2 regions of the Cellulosimicrobium sp. GQ32 genome follow, and region 2 is predicted to be linked to the other one. Evidence: predicted binding sites of a transcription regulator. Region 2 holds the regulator's gene; the other holds the start of a gene.
What was found. Region 2 encodes LexA, which represses DNA repair genes until DNA is damaged. Its sites were predicted from a motif close to TCGAACANNTGTTCGA; they were not measured.
Positions count from the first base shown of each region.

Region 1: AC6CH9_RS02185 (HNH endonuclease signature motif containing protein) is a predicted target of LexA. The motif match lies at 1,326-1,341, and genes of this name have one in related genera.

Region 1 is NZ_JCAXEP010000001.1:514,903-520,206, reverse strand. Features, by position in the region: gene AC6CH9_RS02190 (phosphoribosylaminoimidazolesuccinocarboxamide synthase) at 1-888, shown strand, start outside; gene AC6CH9_RS02185 (HNH endonuclease signature motif containing protein) at 893-1,237, opposite strand; gene AC6CH9_RS02180 (PadR family transcriptional regulator) at 1,410-1,784, shown strand; gene AC6CH9_RS02175 (hypothetical protein) at 1,781-2,362, shown strand; gene purS (phosphoribosylformylglycinamidine synthase subunit PurS) at 2,651-2,938, shown strand; gene purQ (phosphoribosylformylglycinamidine synthase subunit PurQ) at 2,938-3,657, shown strand; gene AC6CH9_RS02160 (GNAT family N-acetyltransferase) at 3,668-4,816, shown strand; gene AC6CH9_RS02155 (hypothetical protein) at 4,888-5,199, shown strand; gene AC6CH9_RS02150 (LLM class flavin-dependent oxidoreductase) at 5,186-5,304, opposite strand, start outside.
Region 2 is NZ_JCAXEP010000007.1:151,364-156,667, forward strand. Features, by position in the region: gene AC6CH9_RS13280 (L-lactate dehydrogenase) at 1-808, shown strand, start outside; gene lexA (transcriptional repressor LexA) at 920-1,654, opposite strand; gene AC6CH9_RS13290 (LysM peptidoglycan-binding domain-containing protein) at 1,987-2,355, shown strand; gene nrdR (transcriptional regulator NrdR) at 2,771-3,304, shown strand; gene AC6CH9_RS13300 (aldo/keto reductase) at 3,374-4,465, opposite strand; gene AC6CH9_RS13305 (DUF5302 domain-containing protein) at 4,632-4,826, shown strand; gene AC6CH9_RS13310 (pyridoxamine 5'-phosphate oxidase family protein) at 4,885-5,304, opposite strand.

The DNA of each region.
Region 1 (5,304 bases), on a different contig from region 2:
GGGAAGGTGCGCGACCTCTACGCGCCGGACCTGCCCGCCGTCGGTGGCGTGCACCCCCTCGGTGACGTCGTGCTCGTCGTGGCGAGCGACCGGGTCAGCGCGTACGACCACGTGCTGTCGCCGGGGATCCCGGACAAGGGCGTCGTGCTCACCCAGCTCAGCCTGTGGTGGTTCGAGCAGCTCGCCGACCTCGTGCCGAACCACGTGGTGTCGACCGAGGTCTCGTCGGAGCCGGGCGACGGCCTCGTGCCCGACGTCGTCGCCGGGCGCGCGATGATCTGCCGCCGCCTCGACATGTTCCCCGTCGAGTGCGTCGTGCGCGGGTACCTCACCGGCTCGGGGCTCGTCGAGTACCGCGCCGGGGGAGACGTCTGCGGCGTGCCGCTGCCGCCCGGGCTGGTCGACGGGTCGCGACTGCCGGAGCCGATCTTCACGCCCGCGACCAAGGCCGCCGTGGGCGAGCACGACGAGAACGTCTCGTTCGACGCGGTCGCCGAGCAGATCGGCCTCGACGACGCCACGCGCCTGCGCGACCTGACGCTCGCCGTGTACGCGCGCGCCGAGCAGATCGCGCGCGAGCGCGGCGTGATCCTCGCGGACACCAAGCTCGAGTTCGGCGTGGACCCGACGACCGGCCGGACCGTCCTCGGTGACGAGGTGCTCACGCCCGACTCGTCACGGTTCTGGCCCGCGGACCAGTGGGAGCCGGGGCACGCGCAGCCGAGCTACGACAAGCAGTTCGTGCGCGACTGGCTCGTGTCGCCCGCGTCCGGGTGGGACCGCGCGTCCGACACCCCGCCGCCGTCGATCCCCGCCGACGTCGTCACGCGCACCCGCGCCCGGTACCTCGAGGCGTACGAGCGGCTCACGGGCTCGACGCTCGGCTGAGCCGTCAGGCGGTCCGCGCGGCGACCGGGCGCACGTAGGTGTGCCCGCTCGGCGCGGTCCACCGGACCGAGCCGTCGGCGAGCAGCGCGGGACGCCAGCCGTCGCGCGCGCGGACGACCCGGTGGTGCCGACAGAGCGCCACGAGGTTGTCGGCCTCCTGCGCGGCGGCCGCGGCGTCGTCGTCGGCGCCCGGTCGTGGGGCCACGACGTGGTCGAGGTCGCAACGGAACGCCGGGACGCGGCAGCCGGGGAACACGCAGGTACCGTCGCGTGTGAGGACGCGCGCGACGGTCTGCGGCGACGGTCGTGCCCTGCCGCGCTCCGCGGTGGGGGCGAGCGGTGCTGCCATGCGGACCTCCTGCGTCGTCGAGCCACGGTTCGTGCGAGGGCGGGGAAGGGGCAGGACCCCGCCCTCGCACCGTGCCCGAGCGTGCGTCTCGAACACGTGTTCGACTCTAGCGGCACCCTCTGACACGCGTCGAGGGCTGGCGTGATAGGTCGGCATCCGATATATATCGCTCATGGCGTCACGTCCTCCCGCGTTCCGGATGACCGAGCAGGCGTACCTCGTGCTGCTCTCGCTCAGCGCAGAGCCGCGGCACGGGTACGCGGTGATCCAGGCGGTGCGCGAGCTCTCCGACGGCGGCACCCGGCTCGGGGCCGGCACGCTCTACGGCAACCTCGACCGGCTCGTCGCCGCCGGACTCGTCGAGCCGACCGGCGAGGAGGTCGTCGACGGCCGCCTGCGGCGCTACTACCGGGCGACCGACGACGGGCGCCGGGCGGCGCGGGCAGAGACCCTGCGGCTGGCCGAGCTCGCCGAGCGCGCGCGACGGTCGCTGGAGGGCCGCGGCCCAGCGGGCGCCACCGACGGCCTGGCCGGGAGCGGCGCGTGACCGCCGTCGGGACGGACCGGTACGAGCGGTCCGCCCGGTTCTGGCTCCGCGCCTACCCGCCGCGCTGGCGCCGCCTGCACGGTGACGAGGCGCTCGCGGTCCTGCTCGACCTCGCGCCCGCACCCGACGACGCCGGGGCGCCGCACGGCATCGGCCCGCGCGAGGCGTGGGGGCTCGTGCGCGCGGGCTGGGGGCTGCGGTGGCGCGAGCACCCGCCGCTCGGCCGCTGGTTGCTGTACCGGCTGTTCGACGCTCGGCTGCCCGCGCGCTACTGGTGGTGGGTGGCCGACGACATCCACGGGGCGCTCTACCCGTGGCGCAGGGGCGTCGCGGCCGCGCTGCTCGTCACGGGGATCCAGATGGTCGCCCCCACCGCGATGGCGCTCCTCGGGCTCGTCTCGACGGGGTCGGGGCACGCGTGGCGTCTTCCGTTCGCCTGGTGGTACTGGCCGCTGGTCCTCGTGTGCGCCATCGGGTCCGCCACGCTGTTCTCCCGGTCGAACGGGGAGCGCGCGTGGCGCAAGCACGTGCTCGACGGCAACATCCCTGCCGGTCCGCCCCGCTCGGCGGGGGGCTGAGGCACTCCCGGAGCCCGGCCCGGTGCGACTGCGACTGGGCAGACCACGCCTCTACCTCGGTGAACCACGGCTCTACCTCGGTCGACCAGAGTTCTACCTCGGCGCTCAGGAAGCGTCGTGCCACCGTGCGGACGCCCGCCGGACCGCGCTCGCGCGCCCGGTAGACTGGCCGCGGAATCCCGCCGTCGGCTCCCGCTCGCCCCGTCCCACCGGCCGTCCTCGACGACCGTGACGTGGGCGGGATCCCGGAGCCCCGGCTCTCCCGAACTCTCTCGCCAAGGAGCCCCCGTGGGACGCGTCGTCGTCGAGGTCATGCCCAAGCCCGAGATCCTGGACCCGCAGGGCAAGGCCGTCGTCGGGGCGCTGCCGCGCCTCGGTTTCACCCAGTTCACGTCCGTGCGCCAGGGCAAGCGGTTCGAGCTCGAGGTCGACGGCCCGGTCACGCCGGAGATCCTCGCCGCCGCCCAGGAGGCCGCGGTCAAGGTCCTGTCGAACCCGGTCATCGAGGACGTCGTGCGCGTGGCGGACATCGAGGCGGACGCGGCCGCGACGATCACGTCCGAGGGGCTCGCCTGATGTCCGGCGCGACGCTCGCGACGGCGCGGATCGGCGTCGTCACGTTCCCCGGCACGCTGGACGACCGCGACGCGGCGCGCGCGGTGCGTCTCGCGGGCGGTGAGGCCGTGTCGCTGTGGCACGCGGACGCCGACCTGCACGGCGTCGACGCGGTCGTCCTGCCCGGTGGCTTCTCCTACGGGGACTACCTGCGCGCCGGCGCGATCAGCCGCTTCGCGCCCGTCATGGAGTCGATCGTCGACGCGGCGGCGGGCGGCATGCCCGTCCTGGGCATCTGCAACGGCTTCCAGGTCCTCACCGAGGCCCACCTGCTGCCCGGCTCGATGGTCAAGAACGACCACCTGCACTTCATCTGCCGCGAGCAGGTGCTCGTGGTCGAGAACGTGGACACGGCCTGGACGCGCGACTACACGGCCGGCCAGCGCATCACGATCCCGCTGAAGAACCAGGACGGCCAGTTCGTCGCGGACGACCGCACGCTCGACGAGCTCGAGGCGGAGGGCCGCGTCGTCTTCCGCTACGACGGCTGGAACCCGAACGGGTCGCGCCGGGGCATCGCGGGCATCACGAACGCGGCGGGCAACGTCGTCGGCCTCATGCCCCACCCCGAGCACGCCGTCGAGGCGGGCTTCGGCCCCGCGAACGAGGCCGGCCCGCGCGCGGGGACCGACGGGCTCGGCTTCTTCACGTCGGTCCTGGGCGCGCTCGTCAGCGCATGACGAGGTCGGCGTGACGGGCTCGCTCCCGCGCGTCCTGCCCGACGACGCCGCGCGCCTGGGCGCGCACGTCACCGTCGAGGCGGTGCCCGGGGACGACGCCGCGGCCGAGCTCCTGCGCACCCGTCAGCAGGCGGAGCTCGCCGTGCGCTACGGCGAGCCCGACGCGGGCCCGTTCGTGCCCGACGCCTCGATCGCGAACGTCGTGGTCCGTTCGGCCGGTGAGCCCGTCGCGTTCGTCGCGCTGCGCGACGTGTCGGGCACGCCCGACGGCCGCGGCGGCACACACCCCTCGCGGACGGGCGAGGTGAAGCGTCTCTGGGTCGAGCCGGCCCACCGGGGCCGCGGGCACGCGCGCACGGCGATGCGGGCCGCGCACCGGCACGCCGTCGAGGCCGGGCTCGACCGCCTGGTCCTGGAGACCGGGACCCTCCAGCCCGAGTCGATCGACCTGTACCTCTCGCTCGGCTACGTCCCGATCGAGTCGTACGGGCACTACGCCGGGCACCCGCTCTCGCGCTGCTTCGCGCTGGACCTGGGGACGGCGGACTCGGGCGTCGGCACCGACGGTGTGGACGCGACCTCGGCGACGAGCGGCGGGCGCGGGGCGCGCGACGCACGCAGACCCGCCACCCCGAGCGAGCCCGTCACCGTCCCCGCCCCTGGGGTCGTCGACGTTCGCGCGGTCCCGTGGGGCGACCCGGACGCGGCGGCGCTGCGACGGGAGATGCACGAGACGTCCTCGGCGGTGCTCTACCCCGAGCTGTTCGCCGGGCTCGACGCCGCCGGAGAGTTCGACGCCGTCGACGCCCGCGTGGGCGCCGAGGTCGTCGCGACCCTCGTCGCGTACCGGGACGGCGAGGCCGTCGGGTGCGCGTCGCTGCGCAGCCCCGCTCCCGGGGCGCCCGTGGACGCGCTCGAGGTGAAGAAAGTCTTCGTGCGCGAGCGCGCACGTCGGACCGGGACCGCGCGCCGGCTGCTCGACGCCCTGGAGGTCGTCGCCCGCGAGCGGGGGGTGTCCACCCTGCTGCTGGAGACGGGCATCCGGCAGCCGGGCGCGATCGCGCTCTACCGCTCGCTCGGGTACCGCGCCGTCGCGCAGTTCCCGCCGTACGTCGGGGACAACCACGTCGCGCTCTGCTTCGCGAAGCCGCTGGTCTGAGGGGTGAGCCAGGGTCTTCTCGGGGGTGTGCCGGATATGCCCGCGGTGTCCGGTCCCGCTAGGGTGTCCCCGTGATCCCCCTCGCGACCGGTGCCTACTCCGCGGCCTCCGTGATCCTCGAGCTGCTCGGCTGGGTCGCCTCGGTCGCGTCACGGGTGCCCGGCCGGATCGGGGTGCTCGCGGGCGAGCTGCGCGAGACCGCCGTCGAGTGGGGGCTCCCGGTCGGCGAGGTGTCCGACCTCTACGCCGCCTTCCCGGTGCGCCTCGCGCTCGCCGTCGGCGCCGTCGCGCTCGTGTGCGCCGTCGTCGCCCTGGTGCACGGGCTCCGCGAGCGTCAGCGTGCCGAGGGGGCCGTGGACGCCGTGCGCGTCAGCGGCCGCTGAGCAGCGGCACGACCTCCCGACCCAGGAAGCGGACGAACCGCTCGACGTCCGGCTCGTCGGCGGTCGGCTGGACCGCGACGGCCGTCGCACCCGCGTCGGCCAGCG
Region 2 (5,304 bases):
CCTCCAGCACGGCATCCAGTTCATGCCGATGGCCCGGGTCGAGGGCTCGGACGACGTCGCGGTCTGCGCCGGGGCGGACGTGGTCGTCGTGACGGCCGGGGCGAAGCAGAAGCCCGGCCAGACACGGCTCGACCTCGCGGAGGGCACGATCGGCCTCATGCGCACGATCCTGCCCGGGCTGGTGGAGGTCGCCCCGGACGCGGTCTACGTCATGGTGACCAACCCCGTCGACATCGTCACGTACGCGGCGCTCAAGTTCTCCGGGCTGCCGCCGACGCAGCTCTTCGGCAGCGGCACGGTCCTCGACTCGTCGCGCCTGCGCTTCCTCGTGGCCCAGCACTGCGGCGTCGCGGTGCAGAACGTCCACGCGTACGTCGCGGGCGAGCACGGCGACAGCGAGATCCCGCTGTGGAGCTCGGCGACCATTGGCGGCGTGCCGCTCCTGGAATGGCCTGGCCTCGGCGGGAGGGGGCCCCTCACCGCGGAGGTGCGTGACGACATCGCGCGCGAGGTGGTGCAGTCGGCCTACCGGATCATCGAGGGCAAGGGCGCGACGAACTACGCCGTCGGGCTCGCGGGCACGCGCATCATCGAGGCCGTGCTCGACGACGAGCACCGGATCCTGCCCGTCTCGACGCTCCTGGACGGCGCGTACGGGCTCGACGACGTGTGCCTCTCGCTGCCGACGCTGGTCGACCGGCGGGGCGCCGCCGAGCGGGTCGAGGTACCGCTGGCCGACGCGGAGCTCGCCGGCCTGCGGTCGTCCGCCGAGTCGCTGCGCGCCGTCGCCCGCCGCTTCGGTCTCTGACCGGCCGGGACCGCCGCTTCGGTCTCTGACCGAGCGGCCCGAGCACCGCGAGAGCCGGGTGGTCGACGACCACCCGGCTCTCGGCGTGCTGAGGGGAGGGGCCTCGGTCGCTCAGAGGCTGCGCAGCACGGAGACGACGCGCCCGAGGACCTGGGCGTCGTCTCCCGGGATCGGGTCGTACGCGGCGTTGTGCGGCATGAGCCACACGTGGCCGTCCGCGCGCCGCAGCGACTTCACCGTGGCCTCGCCGTCGATCATCGCCGCGACGATCTCGCCGTTCTCCGCGACCGGCTGGCGGCGCACGACGACCCAGTCGCCGTCGCAGATCGCGGCGTCGATCATCGAGTCGCCCTGGACCCGCAGGAGGAAGAGCTCGCCCTCGCCGACGAGCTGGCGGGGCAGCGGGAAGACGTCCTCGACGACCTGCTCCGCGAGGATCGGTCCACCGGCCGCGATGCGTCCGACGACCGGCACGTACGACGGCGCGGGGTGCGCCTCGTCGTACGGGAGCTGGGGCACGGCGCCCGCGGTCCCGAGCGAGGTCGCGCGGCGCGCGTCGTCCGGCTGGACGACCTCGATGGCGCGGGGGCGGTTCGGGTCGCGCCGCAGGAAGCCCTTGCGCTCGAGCGTCGTGAGCTGGTGCTTCACGGACGACGGGCTCGTCAGGCCGACTGCCTCGCCGATCTCCCGCATGCTCGGCGGGTAGCCGCGCTGCTCGACGCACGCGCGGATGGTCTCGAGCACGAGACGCTGCCGCGGTGTGAGTCCGTCACCCCCCGCCGACCCGTCCGGGAGCTCGCGCACCTCGGCGAGCCCCCGTGCCCTGTCCGTGCCTCGTGCCGCCATGGTCGCTCCGCCTTCGTCCGTCGCGGCCGCCGACGCCTCCCGGCCTGCGGCCTCCCCTCCCGGTGCGTGCGCCCCGGGACCTCGGTCGTTCCACCAGGTCCGAGCGGACATGTCCGGCGAACCGACCTGACCCCAGGCTAGGGGAGGTTGCGACACGAATCAAACACCTGTTCGAGCATGTCTCGACTCTGTCGGCGGTTCGTGATAGACCTTCGTACAGATGTTCTACGTACACGTGTTCGACCGATCTGGTCGGCGCGGGAGGCGAAGGGCTCGCGGCGTCCGATCGACCGGGGAAGGCGATCGGGCCCGCGGGCCGGGACGGAGCAGGCATGGATGCGATGGCGATCTCGACGGTCGGGCCTCTCGGCCGCGCGGGCGGGGCCGCGGCGCCGGAGCGCGCGGGCGAGCGGCCGTTGCGACTCACCCGGCGGGGCCGCGTGGTCCTCGTGCTCCTGGCGGCCGTGGTGCTCCTGCTCGCCGCGCGCGTGGGCGTCGCCGTCGCGAGCGCGCCGGGCGAGCCCGTGGAGGTCCGGGTCCACGTCGTGACCGCGGGGGAGACGCTGTGGGAGCTCGCGCGGGGCGTGGCGGCTCCGGGCGAGGATCTCCGGGACGTCGTGAGCGGGCTCGCCGAGCTCAACGGTCTCTCGTCGTCCGGCCTCCAGGCCGGCCAGAAGATCCTTCTTCCGGCATCTGCCTAGGGCTGCGCCGCTCGTCGTCGGCGCGCCGGGCTTCGTTGTGACGCAGGACACGGCAGCAGATCCTCGTGCGCCGGGTCGCAGGGGTTGCATCTCCGATTAGGTCAGCCTAAGTTAGTCTCACCTCACAACGCCGGCTGGGGGGCTGGGCGGACGAGGCGAGGAGCGCGCGGTCCACCGCGACTCCTGTGCACGTCGTCGCGCGTGAGGCGAGTCACGCGTGAGATGGGGACGGGGGCGTCCCGACGGGGGCGGTCGACCACGACCGCCCCCGTTCTGCTGTCCACGGGCGGGAGCCTGATGCCGTCGTCCCGACCTCCGCGGGGCCTCCGCGCTGGAGGCGTGTTGCACCGCCCCGCCGCGACGGCATACGTTCGTCGCGCCGACCCGTCGGCGCGAACCCGCGGAGGAGCCCGTCATGCACTGCCCGTTCTGCCGCCACGCGGACTCCCGCGTCGTCGACTCGCGCACCTCGGACGACGGCGCGTCGATCCGTCGGCGTCGCCAGTGCCCCGAGTGCAACCGCCGCTTCACGACGATCGAGACCGCGAGCCTGTCCGTGGTCAAGCGCTCGGGCGTCACGGAGCCCTTCTCGCGCGAGAAGATCGTCAACGGCGTGCGCAAGGCCTGCCAGGGGCGCCCCGTCAACGAGGACGACCTGGCGGTGCTCGCTCAGCGCGTCGAAGAGACGATCCGGGCGAGCGGCAGCGCGGAGCTCGACGCGTACGAGATCGGGCTCGCGATCCTCGGGCCGCTGCGCGAGCTCGACGAGGTCGCCTACCTGCGCTTCGCGAGCGTCTACCAGGCGTTCGACTCGCTCGAGGACTTCGAGAGCGCGATCACCTCGCTCCGGGTCGAGCGCGAGGAGCGCGAGTCGGCGGCACGGGCCGAGGTCCTTGACGGCGCCTCTCCCGTCGGGGACGTGAGCGAGGAGCCCGCGCCGCACGCCTGAGGCGGCGCCGCAGCGCCTCGTCGTCGTTCCCGCGTCGCGGACCCCGGACCCCGGACCGCGTCCGCGGTGCTACAGGTCGCTGGACCGCGACGCCCAGATGTTGATGCCCGTGTCCGCGGGCAGCGCGTCGACGGCCGCGAGCTCCTCGGTGGAGAGCCCGGGCGCATCGAGCGCGGCGAGGTTCTCGTCGAGCTGGCGCGTCGAGCTCGCGCCGAGCAGGACCGAGGTGACGCGCTCGTCCCGCATCGCCCAGAGGATCGCCGTCGTCGCGAGGCTGCGCCCGTGGGCGCGGGCGAGGCCGTCGAGCCTGCGCACGTGGTCGAGGTTCGCGTCCGAGAGGAACGTCGGTCGCAGGGGCCCGCCGCGCGCCACGCGGGAGTCGTCCGGGACCCCGCGCAGGTACCGGTCGGTGAGCATCCCCTGGGCGAGAGGAGAGAAGGCCACGACGCCGAGGCCCTCGGCCCCGGCGACGTCGAGCACGGACGCCCCTGCGGGATCGTGCGGGTCGGGCTCCTCGACCCACCGGTTGAGCATCGAGTACGACACCTGGGTCACGACGAGGTCGACGCCGAGCTGCTCCGCGACGCGCAGCGCCTCCCGGGTGCGGCGCGCGGAGTAGGAGGAGATGCCCGCGTACCGCGCGCGTCCCGAGCGGACCGCCGTGGCGAGCGCGCCGACGGTCTCCTCGAGCGGCGTCGTCGGGTCGAAGCGGTGGGAGTAGAAGATCTCGACGTGGTCGAGGCCGAGCCGGCGCAGCGACGCGTCGAGGGACGAGAGCAGGTACTTGCGCGAGCCGCCCTCGCCGTAGGGTCCGGGCCCCATGCGGTAGCCGGCCTTGGTCGTCACGACGAGCTCGTCGCGGACCGACCGCAGCTCGCGCGCGAGCAGGCGTCCCAGCGACTCCTCCGCCGCTCCGCCCGGCGGGCCGTAGTTGTTCGCGAGGTCGAGGTGGGTCACCCCGCGGTCGACCGCGTGCAGCACGATCTCCCGCTGGGTCGCCCGGGGGTCGGCGTCGCCGAAGTTCTGCCACAGCCCCAGCGAGACGGTCGGCAGCGCGAGCCCGGAACGACCGAGACGGCGGTGCGGCAGCGAGGCGCGGCCGGTGGGCGACGGCGGCGCGGCCGGGCGGGCGGCGGGAGCAGGGGAGGCGTCGGGCGGCACGGTGCCGACGCTACCCGACGCCGTCCGACGGCCCGTCGGAGAGCCGACGGACCGGGGGACAAATCAGGTGGCGTCCGGCGACAGGGTGCGGGAGGCTGGCGAGGTGCCCGCACCGTCGGGCCGACGGCAGTGCACGACAGAGTTCCCCATCGACGAGGAGACCGCCATGGCGTCCGACCAGCAGCGATCCGCTGCAGACACCGCACCGACCGACGAGGCCAAGGCGAAGTTCCGGGAGGCGCTCGACCGGAAGAACGCGGCGCGCCACCGGACGGCCGACGGCGAGTCCAACACCGGGTCGGTGCACGGCTCCGAGACCGTCGGTCCGGTCCAGCGCACGTTCCGCCGCAAGTCCGGCTGACCTCCGTCCCGTCGTCCGGTCGCCCCGCACGGGGCGACCGGACGACGCGTGTCTGGGGTCAGTCCTCCGAGCGGGCGAAGCGCCGCCCCGTGAGCTCGCGGGCCTCGACCACGACCCACTCCTCGGTCGGCACGTCGACCGTGGGGACCAGCGGGTCCGCACCGTCCTGGACGGCGTCCACCTCGTGCTCGCTCCGGACGCGGTGCGCGGTCCCGCGGGCGACGACGCTCCACGCCCCGTCGTCGTCGACGTGGTCCCACTCGAGCGCGACGCGCTCGTTGGTCGCGAGGGTCGCGAGCTTGGTCCCCGGCACGGTGCGGAACGCGAGCGTGCGCTCGTGCGCCCGAACCGTGACGGGGTAGATGTCCGGCTCGCCCCGCACGCTCACGGCGAGGCGTGCGACGTGGGTCCCCTCCACGAGGTCCCACGACGCGTCGGCGTCGAGGATCTGCGGCCCGTCGTGCGTGTATCCGGTCAT